Regions from separate parts of the Exiguobacterium sp. s5 genome, predicted to be linked through region 2. Evidence: riboswitches for the same ligand, from Rfam matches in the RefSeq annotation. Region 2 holds a riboswitch; the other holds the start of a gene.
The links. A riboswitch is a leader RNA that binds a small molecule or an ion and turns the genes downstream of it on or off. The one in region 2 is predicted to bind S-adenosylmethionine.
Positions count from the first base shown of each region.

Region 1: it holds a riboswitch for S-adenosylmethionine, as region 2 does, so the genes downstream of both, metK (methionine adenosyltransferase) here and KNP60_RS00910 (2,3-diketo-5-methylthiopentyl-1-phosphate enolase) in region 2, are expected to answer to the same signal.

Region 1 is NZ_JACSLK010000003.1:307,781-312,201, forward strand. It holds gene KNP60_RS08870 (GNAT family N-acetyltransferase) at 1-429, opposite strand, end outside; gene KNP60_RS08875 (hypothetical protein) at 594-1,121, shown strand; gene metK (methionine adenosyltransferase) at 1,163-2,371, opposite strand; SAM riboswitch class I at 2,502-2,621, opposite strand; gene pckA (phosphoenolpyruvate carboxykinase (ATP)) at 2,936-4,421, shown strand, end outside.
Region 2 is NZ_JACSLK010000001.1:152,232-156,652, forward strand. It holds gene KNP60_RS00895 (1,2-dihydroxy-3-keto-5-methylthiopentene dioxygenase) at 1-365, opposite strand, end outside; gene KNP60_RS00900 (methylthioribulose 1-phosphate dehydratase) at 379-996, opposite strand; gene KNP60_RS00905 (2-hydroxy-3-keto-5-methylthiopentenyl-1-phosphate phosphatase) at 993-1,643, opposite strand; gene KNP60_RS00910 (2,3-diketo-5-methylthiopentyl-1-phosphate enolase) at 1,640-2,797, opposite strand; SAM riboswitch class I at 2,867-2,968, opposite strand; SAM riboswitch class I at 3,174-3,276, shown strand; gene mtnK (S-methyl-5-thioribose kinase) at 3,358-4,421, shown strand, end outside.

The sequences.
Region 1 (4,421 bases), on a different contig from region 2:
GTCGTACACTTCCTCTTGAATCCGATTCAATTCGATGAACGCCTCATGGTTCAAAAAGGCGATCGCCTGCTCGTTCGAACTCTCGACGTACAGTTCGATCGGTTGAACTTTACGTTCGCGCAGATGAGACAATAAGGCCGTTCCGAGACCTTGTCGGTGATGGGTCGGATGAAGATAGAGCCGGAGCACTTCCCACGTATCCCCGCGGTCGATCGCATGATAGAACCCGATGACGTCGCCTTCGGCTTCACCGACAATGAACAACTGCTCTTTCGCTTCCTCGCTTGAACTGATGGCGCGGACGATCTCTTCTTGCTGATAAGCCCGTTCCATTACTTTTGAACGAACCTCGTCTTGTTCACTGACCGTTGCGAGCGCAATATCGCGGATGGTGGCGGCATCTTCTGGTACGGCTTCCCTGATCTTCATAACGGCATCCCCCTTTTGGCCAATCTAGTAGTATCATTCCCCATCAGCAAAAAAATATCCTGCCCGCTCATTACTTTTTGATGTCGAAATGAAGGAAGACGTTATTTTCCATTTTGACTCGGGTATAAGAGTATCAATGCCAACTTACAAAAAGGAGTGTTACTATGGAACCGAAACTACAACATGATCCAAAACTAGAGCAAGCCAACAATCCAAATCGTCAGTTTGACCAAACAAATGCAGGTGGCCCTAAAATCACCGTCGTGACCGGGATGCTCCTCGGCGCCCTCGTCGGCGGTCTGCTCGCCTTACTTAGCACGTCGAACCGTGAGAACACGAAACAATCGTTCTCGAGCGCGAAATCGTCGGTCGGCGGTCTCGTCGATACAGTCAAACAAGACCCAGCCGGCAAGGCCTCACAAGTCATTGACCAAGTGAAATCGGCTTCTGGAATCATCCAAGAAGTTGCCACTGACGTTCAAAACGTATACGAGAAAGTCGCTGGTGAAGTCGACACGGTCAAAGAAGACGTGAACAAAGTCGTCGGCACGGCGCAAGAAGCGAAGTCAGATCTTCAATCGATCGGCGAGAAAGTTGTCGATGCGAAAGATACGGCGCTCGGGCAAGAAACTTCATCCGACACGTCATCAAGCAATAACGAATCATCGAATGACAACAAAACACAAGCCTAACAAAAAACGACCTTTCGCTGAGAAAGGTCGTTTTTACTGTCTTATGCGAAGCGTTTCGCGCCTTCTTCAAGCACTGCCGCTTTATCCGTTTGCTCCCATGGGAGTTCAACGTCTGTACGACCGAAGTGGCCGTAAGCTGCTGTCTGCTTGTAGATTGGACGGCGAAGGTCGAGCATCTTGATGATGCCGGCCGGACGGAGGTCGAAGTTCTCGCGAACGAGTTCGACGAGCTCAGTCTCGCTCAATTTACCTGTGCCGAACGTGTCGACTGCGATCGATACCGGGTGGGCAACGCCGATCGCGTAAGCAAGTTGAACTTCTGCTTTGTCAGCAAGTCCCGCTGCAACGAGGTTTTTCGCTACGTAACGAGCCGCGTACGCCGCTGAACGGTCAACTTTGGTTGGATCTTTACCTGAGAACGCGCCGCCGCCGTGGCGAGCGTAACCACCGTACGTATCGACGATGATCTTACGTCCTGTAAGGCCTGCATCCCCTTGTGGTCCACCGATGACGAAACGGCCAGTCGGGTTGATGAAGTATTTTGTATCCGCGTCGATGAGTTCAGACGGGATGACCGCGTCGATGACGTGCTCTTTCAAATCAGCTTGGATTTGTTCGAGTGTGATGTCTTCGGCGTGTTGTGTCGAGATGACGATTGTGTCGATGCGAACTGGGTTGTTCGCTTCGTCGTATTCGACCGTCACTTGTGTCTTACCATCAGGACGAAGGTAAGCGAGCGTGCCGTTCTTACGAACTTCTGCCAAACGACGTGACAATTTGTGTGCGAGTGAAATCGGGAGCGGCATGAGTTCTGGTGTCTCTTTTGTTGCGTAACCGAACATGAGACCTTGGTCACCAGCGCCGATCGCATCGATTTCTTCTTCAGTCATTTGTCCTTCACGAGCTTCAAGCGCTTGGTCGACACCTTGGGCGATGTCTACCGATTGCTCATCAATCGATGTGAGGACAGCACAAGTCTCTGCATCAAAACCATATTTTGCACGTGTGTAGCCGATCTCACGAACTGTTTCACGAACAACTTTCGGGATATCCACGTAAGTTGATGTTGTGATCTCACCTGCTACGAGCACGAGACCTGTCGTGACAGATGTCTCAGCCGCAACGCGGGCGTTTGGATCTTCAGCTAAAATCGCATCCAAAATCGCATCTGAGATTTGGTCACAAATTTTATCCGGATGTCCTTCCGTGACGGACTCCGAAGTGAAAAGTCGACGGTTCAAGTTTGCCATTTCGAAAAACCTCCTATAATAAGGGTGATGTGTGGACGGTACTCGTTCCCCTTACGCGTTGCTTTGGGACGGTAATGAAAAAAACCTTTCGCCATGTTCAATGGGAAAGGTTGAATCGTTCTTCCTTACCCTCTTATCGTTCGAAGCTTGCGCTTCGCTTCAGGATAGCACCTTTTCCGAATAACAATGACAAATCGGACGGTTGCTGGGCTTCGTAGGGCCTTGTTCCCTCCACCGCTCAGAATAAGAGTATCCGTTACGAAGACCATCATATAAATGACACCCCGTTCTGTCAAGCGTATCGACTGAATTCGTAAAACTTTTCACGAACTCGCAATAGTTATGTTTGTGAAATATCAAACATTTTTTTGTCGGTTTTCGATTTTGTACTATGACCTGGTACAGAATATGTTAGAATGACAGTGTAAGAAAGCGCTTACTTTAAAGGGTAAAAAAGGCTTGTTTTTGATTAGTATGTCACATATAATAAAAACGTCATACTAATTAAACGCGGAAGTATGCGGATTTCATCCACATCTATTTAGGGGAAAGGTGGGATTCAGGATGGCGACAACGCTCCTGAAAATCGAAGAATTAATTAAAGGTGCCGACATGATGCGGAACTTAACGGTTCCAGAATTGGTGGAAGAAGCCATTCGCAACGGGGAAGGCGTACTGACGAAAGACGGGGCTTTATCGGTCAGTACAGGTAAATTCACAGGACGGTCACCGAAAGACAAATTCGTCGTGCAAGATGAAGTCAGCAATCATTTAGTAGACTGGGGTCCGGTCAACCAACCGATCGCAGAAGAGAAGTTCACGGCACTGCTCGATAAAGTGCTCACGCATCTCGAGACGAAAGACAAGCTCTATTATCTCGAGGCGTCTGCCGGGGCTGACGAGCATTATACGCTCCCGGTCCGGGCCATCACAGAATACGCGTGGCACAACTTGTTCGCGAAACAGTTGTTCTTGCGCGAATGGCCGACACAAGGTGCCTTTGATCCGTTCACGGTCATCTATGCACCGAGCTATAAGGCCGATCCGGAAGTCGACGGGACGAACTCCGAAACGTTCATTCTCGTCTCATTCGCCAAACGGACCATTCTGATCGGGGGAACAGAATACGGCGGCGAAATTAAAAAATCGATTTTCTCAGTCATGAACTTCCTGTTACCGGAACAGCACGTCTTGTCGATGCATTGCTCGGCGAACGTATCGGACGCCGGCGAGACGGCTCTCTTCTTCGGGCTATCGGGTACCGGAAAGACGACGCTATCGGCCGACACAGAACGTCATTTAATCGGGGACGACGAGCATGGTTGGTCTCCTGACGGCGTCTTCAACATTGAAGGCGGTTGCTACGCGAAGACGATCAACTTGTCGCGTGAGAACGAACCTCAAATCTACGATGCCATTCGATTTGGCTCGTTGATCGAGAACGTCGTCTTGGACGAGGAACGGGCGCCAGACTACAAGAACATCTCACTCACTGAGAACACACGGGCCGCCTACCCGATTCAATTTATCGATAACGCGATGCTTCCGTCACGAGCCGGGCATCCGAACACGATCGTCTTCTTGACGGCAGACGCGTACGGCGTCCTGCCTCCAATCAGCAAATTGACGAAGGAGCAGGCGATGTATCACTTCTTGTCAGGCTATACGTCGAAGCTAGCCGGCACGGAGCGCGGCGTGACGGAGCCGCAGGCGACCTTCTCGACATGTTTTGGGTCACCGTTCTTGCCGCTCGCACCGGAACGCTACGCCGACATGCTCGGCACGTTGATCGAGAAACATGACGTCGACGTCTATCTCGTCAATACCGGTTGGACCGGCGGAGCTTACGGCGAAGGATCGCGGATGAAGCTCGCCTATACACGGGCGATGGTGAACGCGGCCGTCAACGGGAAACTCCGTGACGTCGAGACGACGCGCCATGACATCTTCAACGTCGAGATCCCACGCCACATCGACGGGGTGCCAGACGACGTGCTCAACCCACGGGGCACATGGAAAGACGGGGCCCGCTACGACGCCGAGGCGGCAG
Region 2 (4,421 bases):
TCGGCGTCATCGATGGCGAAGATGCCATGGCCACTGACGATGAAGCGGACCTCGTCATCTGTGTGATGATGTTCCTTTTGGAAGTTGACGAGCAGTTCGTCCAAGTTCGGCGTCGCATCCGACAACGAGATGACGTCTGCCGTCTCATAGCCACGGCGCTCCGACACGTCACGAATCTCGTCACGGAACGTCGACAAGATCGCTTGTTTGTCCTCGTCCGTCAACTGATAGTTCTCTTGCAGGTTTTCCGGGAGCTTTGTGATATCCCACTGCTCATATAAAATCCCGCGTGACTCTAAAAAGGCACTCACTTCAGTTTGATCGACGTAACGTTCTTCGGTTTGTTGGAAATAGACAGTTGCCATGGTTGGTTCCTCCTTATGAATGGACGCCTAGGGCGCGTAGTTTTAACGTATAGCTGAACAAGAACTCGTAAGCCTCTAAATAACGTTTGGCCGCGGCCGGGGTCTCGCCCCAGACGGTGATGCCGTGATTGCGGATGAGGACGGCGCCGGCGTTTGCCCGGATATGAGAGGCGAAGGCGGCTGCGAGCGTCGGGATGTCCGCATGGTTCTCGATAATCGGTACGCGGACGACCGCATCCTCGTCCCAGAAGCCGAGCGCCTTGATGATTTCTTGGCCGGTGAAGATGACTTCGCCGGTGGCGGCATGGAGCTCGGAGATGACATTATTGTCGACCGTATGGACGTGGAGCGAACACGTCGCGTCCGTCCGATTGAACACTTCGACGTGAAGCAGCGTCTCGGCGGATGGACGACCGTTCTGTTTGCCAATCAAGCGTCCGGCCGCATCGACGTGAACAAAGTCGTCCGGTGTTCGTTTTCGTTTATCGCGTCCGCTCGCCGTGACGAGAAATTCGAGCGGGTCATCGGAAACGCGAATCGCCAAATTCCCACTCGTTCCGGGGAACCAGTCGCGGGCGGCGAGTTCGTCTTTAATGTCGGCCAGTTCGAGCCAACGTGCGGCAAGGCTCATACGGCAACCTCCTTCAAGTGATGGGTGATGTCGTCAAACGTCTCGAACGGGGCGTAACGGATGCCTGCGTCTTCGCAGAGCGTGATGAGTTGACCTCGGGCGTAGACGAAGTCGGCACGCTTCGCGACCTCGAAGTCGGTCACCGAGTCGCCGATGACAATCAAGCGATCGGCGGGATTGACAAGGCGGCGAGCGAGCGTCGGCTTGCAACAGCCGCAATCGTTCGTACATTGTTCATCGCAAGCGTGCGGCCAAGCGACGGTGACCGTCTCAGCGGAGAAGTCGGCGACGTTGCAGAAGATATGCTCGGGGGCGACATGCCCGTCCAAGACCGGTTGCACGAAGAAGTCCATCCCGCCGCTGACGACGTCAAACTTCCAGCCATGGACCCGAACTTCTTCTAAAAATGCCGGGAACCCTTGGCGGAGCGTGATGCGCTCCAACAAATAATCACGGTAAGCCGGGGCGGCTTCGCTCGGCAACAGTCGAAACATTTGACCGACCCCGGATCGGATGGAAATCCGTTGCTCGAGGACCGCGTCTTTCAACTCGACCCAAGCCGGCGGGGCGAACGCCTTCATCAACGCGATGATATTGTCTTCCGCCGTAATCGTCCCGTCAAAGTCGCAGAGGATATGGGCCGTCATCGTGACGCCCACGCCTTCAACGCGGTATCGAGCTCGTCCGTCTGCCCTTCGGTTTGACCGAGTACGTGAGCGATGGCTTGTCGGAACGCACGAGCCCCGGCGGCTGCACCGTCCGGATGACCGTGAATGCCACCGCCGGCGTTGATGACGACATCCGTCCCGAAGTCCCGAATGATATCGGCGACGAGTCCCGGATGAATCCCCGCGGACGGGACCGGCAAAATCGGCTTCGACCAATGTGGTTCGGCACTCTGGTCACGAATCACGAACGCCTCGTCGCGCGGTGTCGCAAGTGAGCCGTACGGTGACGGGAAGAGCGTCAAATCGGCCCCGGCGAGGCGAGGGAGTTTACCGAGCAAAAGCGAATGACTGATTGATCCGGTCAAGGCGCCGGCAAAGGCCGGATGTGCCAAGATCGGGACGTGGATATCCGGATCGTTCGCGAGTTCGCGCAGTGCGTCGAGCCCGTACGTATAGACGTTGAACAGGAGCGCCGTCGCACCGGCCTCGATGAGACGGAGCGCCTGGTCACGCAGACCGAACACGGGGCCGCTCAGCGTGATGGCGTACAGGACACGTTTCCCGGTCGCCTCGAAGTGGGCTTGAATGACGTCCGCTCCGATCCGGGCCCGTTCGAGCGACGGGGTGAGCGGGTTGTCGTATAAAATCTCGTCGTCTTTGACGATATCGATGCCACCGGCGAACTGATCGCGGAGTTGCTGCTCGAGAAACGCGAGGTCACGGCCGATGACGCCTTTGAAGATGCTCATGACGAGCGGGCGATCCTGAACGCCGAGCAACTCACGAATCCCGTCGACACCGAACTTGGCGCCTTTGAAATCAGAGGCGAGCGTCTCCGGCAACGTCAAATCGATTAATCGGACCGAATCATCGAGGGACAGTTTCCCGAACGTCGTCGTCAAGATGGATGAAAAGTCAGGGCTGACATTATGTAACGGATAGCGGATCGTGAAGCGGCTCGTCGTGTCCGTATGTGTGGTTGATACGACCTCACCTCGGAACGCCTGTAACTGCTCTTGCTCTAAGTGAGGCAAGTCCGTCCATGTGCCGACGGTCAGCTCGAGGGCGATCTTGTTGGCGACGGTCGCGACCGCGTCCGTCCGTTTGATTTCATATGTGGCAGTGATACTCATATGGTTCCTCCTTCCAGGCAAACAAAAATGACCCCATGCCGAGGCAAGAGGTCATCATAAAAAAATGAACTCTTATCTCTCAGCTTACGCTGCAAGAATTAGCACCGTGCCATTTCTGGTCGGTTGCTGCGACATCATCGGGCTTGTCCCTCCGTCTGCTCTTGATAAGAATGTGATTTGAAGTTGTGAAATTTAATTGAATTTTTGCACAGAATCGTCACATCGTCAATTCCTTTTTTTCCAAAAAAAATATTTTGGAAAGTTGTTTCCATATATGCACAAAAAAAGACGAAGGTGCACCGAGAAAATGACGTTGACAATTGTGACGTCGAGTCCGTAATATTCAGCACATAAGTTCACCGAATCGAATAAACCACTCTTATCGCGAGTTGGCAGAGGGAATTGGCCCGATGACGCCGCAGCAACCGACCACTAGGCACGGTGCTACATCCACCAGACGAATGTCTGACAGATGAGAGGAACAACCAGTTTGGCTGTGCCTCTTTCTCGCGGAGAAAGGGGCTTTTTTTGTGGGCAACGTACAGGAAGGGGAAAACATTATGTCATATCAACCATTTACAGAACAGACCGTCGTCGAACATGTGAAAACGTTGGGGTTAATCGAAGACGGAGGCATCACGCATTGCGAGGAGATCGGGGACGGCAATTTGAACCTCGTTTTCCGCATCCGACAAGGCGAAACGAGTCTCATCGTCAAACAGGCGCTCCCATACGCGAAAGTCGTCGGCGAAAGTTGGCCGCTCACGCTCGAACGGGCGTGGATTGAACAGTTGGCACTCCGTGAGTTTGCGACGGTCGCGCCGCGGTTCGTCCCGGCCGTCCTCGGCAGCGATCGGACACTCGCCTACACGATTATAGAAGATCTGTCTGATTATGAGATTGTCCGCACCGGTTATTTGAACGGGGAGAGCTATCCGGAACTCGCCCGCCATGTTGGGGAATTTTTAGGCGAGACGCTGTTCGCGACGTCGGATTATGCGGCCGGACCGATCGCGAAGAAGCGGATTGAACGTGACTATTACAACCCGGAACTGTGTGACATCACCGAGAAACTCATCTTCACCGACCCGTTCAAAGACGCGGAGTCGAACAACATCGAGACGGCGCTGCGAGAAGATGTCGAACGCCTTTGGCAAGACCAAGCGCTCAAAGTCGAGGTGACGAAACTGAAAGTCGGCTTTGTCACGAAACATGAGGCACTCCTGCATGGAGACTTACATACGGGCAGCATCTTCGCGACTCAACAAGAGACGAAAATCATCGATCCAGAGTTCGCGTTTTACGGACCGTTCGGTTTCGACCTCGGCCAAATCATCGCCCATTTGACGCTGTCGACGTTCCATGACCCACTCAAGCGCTTCGAGCGTTTCACGGACGTCTTGACGGTGTGGGAGACGTTTGAGAAGACGTTTCGGGCCAACTTTGAGCGCGCCGTCGAGCCGTTCAACACGATTGGTTTTGTCGACGAGTTGTTGCGGACGATTTTCAGCGACACGATCGGCTACGCCGGTTGCGAGCTCATTCGCCGTGCCGTCGGACTGGCCGGTGTCGCCGATCTCGAGACGTTGCCGGAAGCGACGCGGCTCGAACGAAAACGTGACGC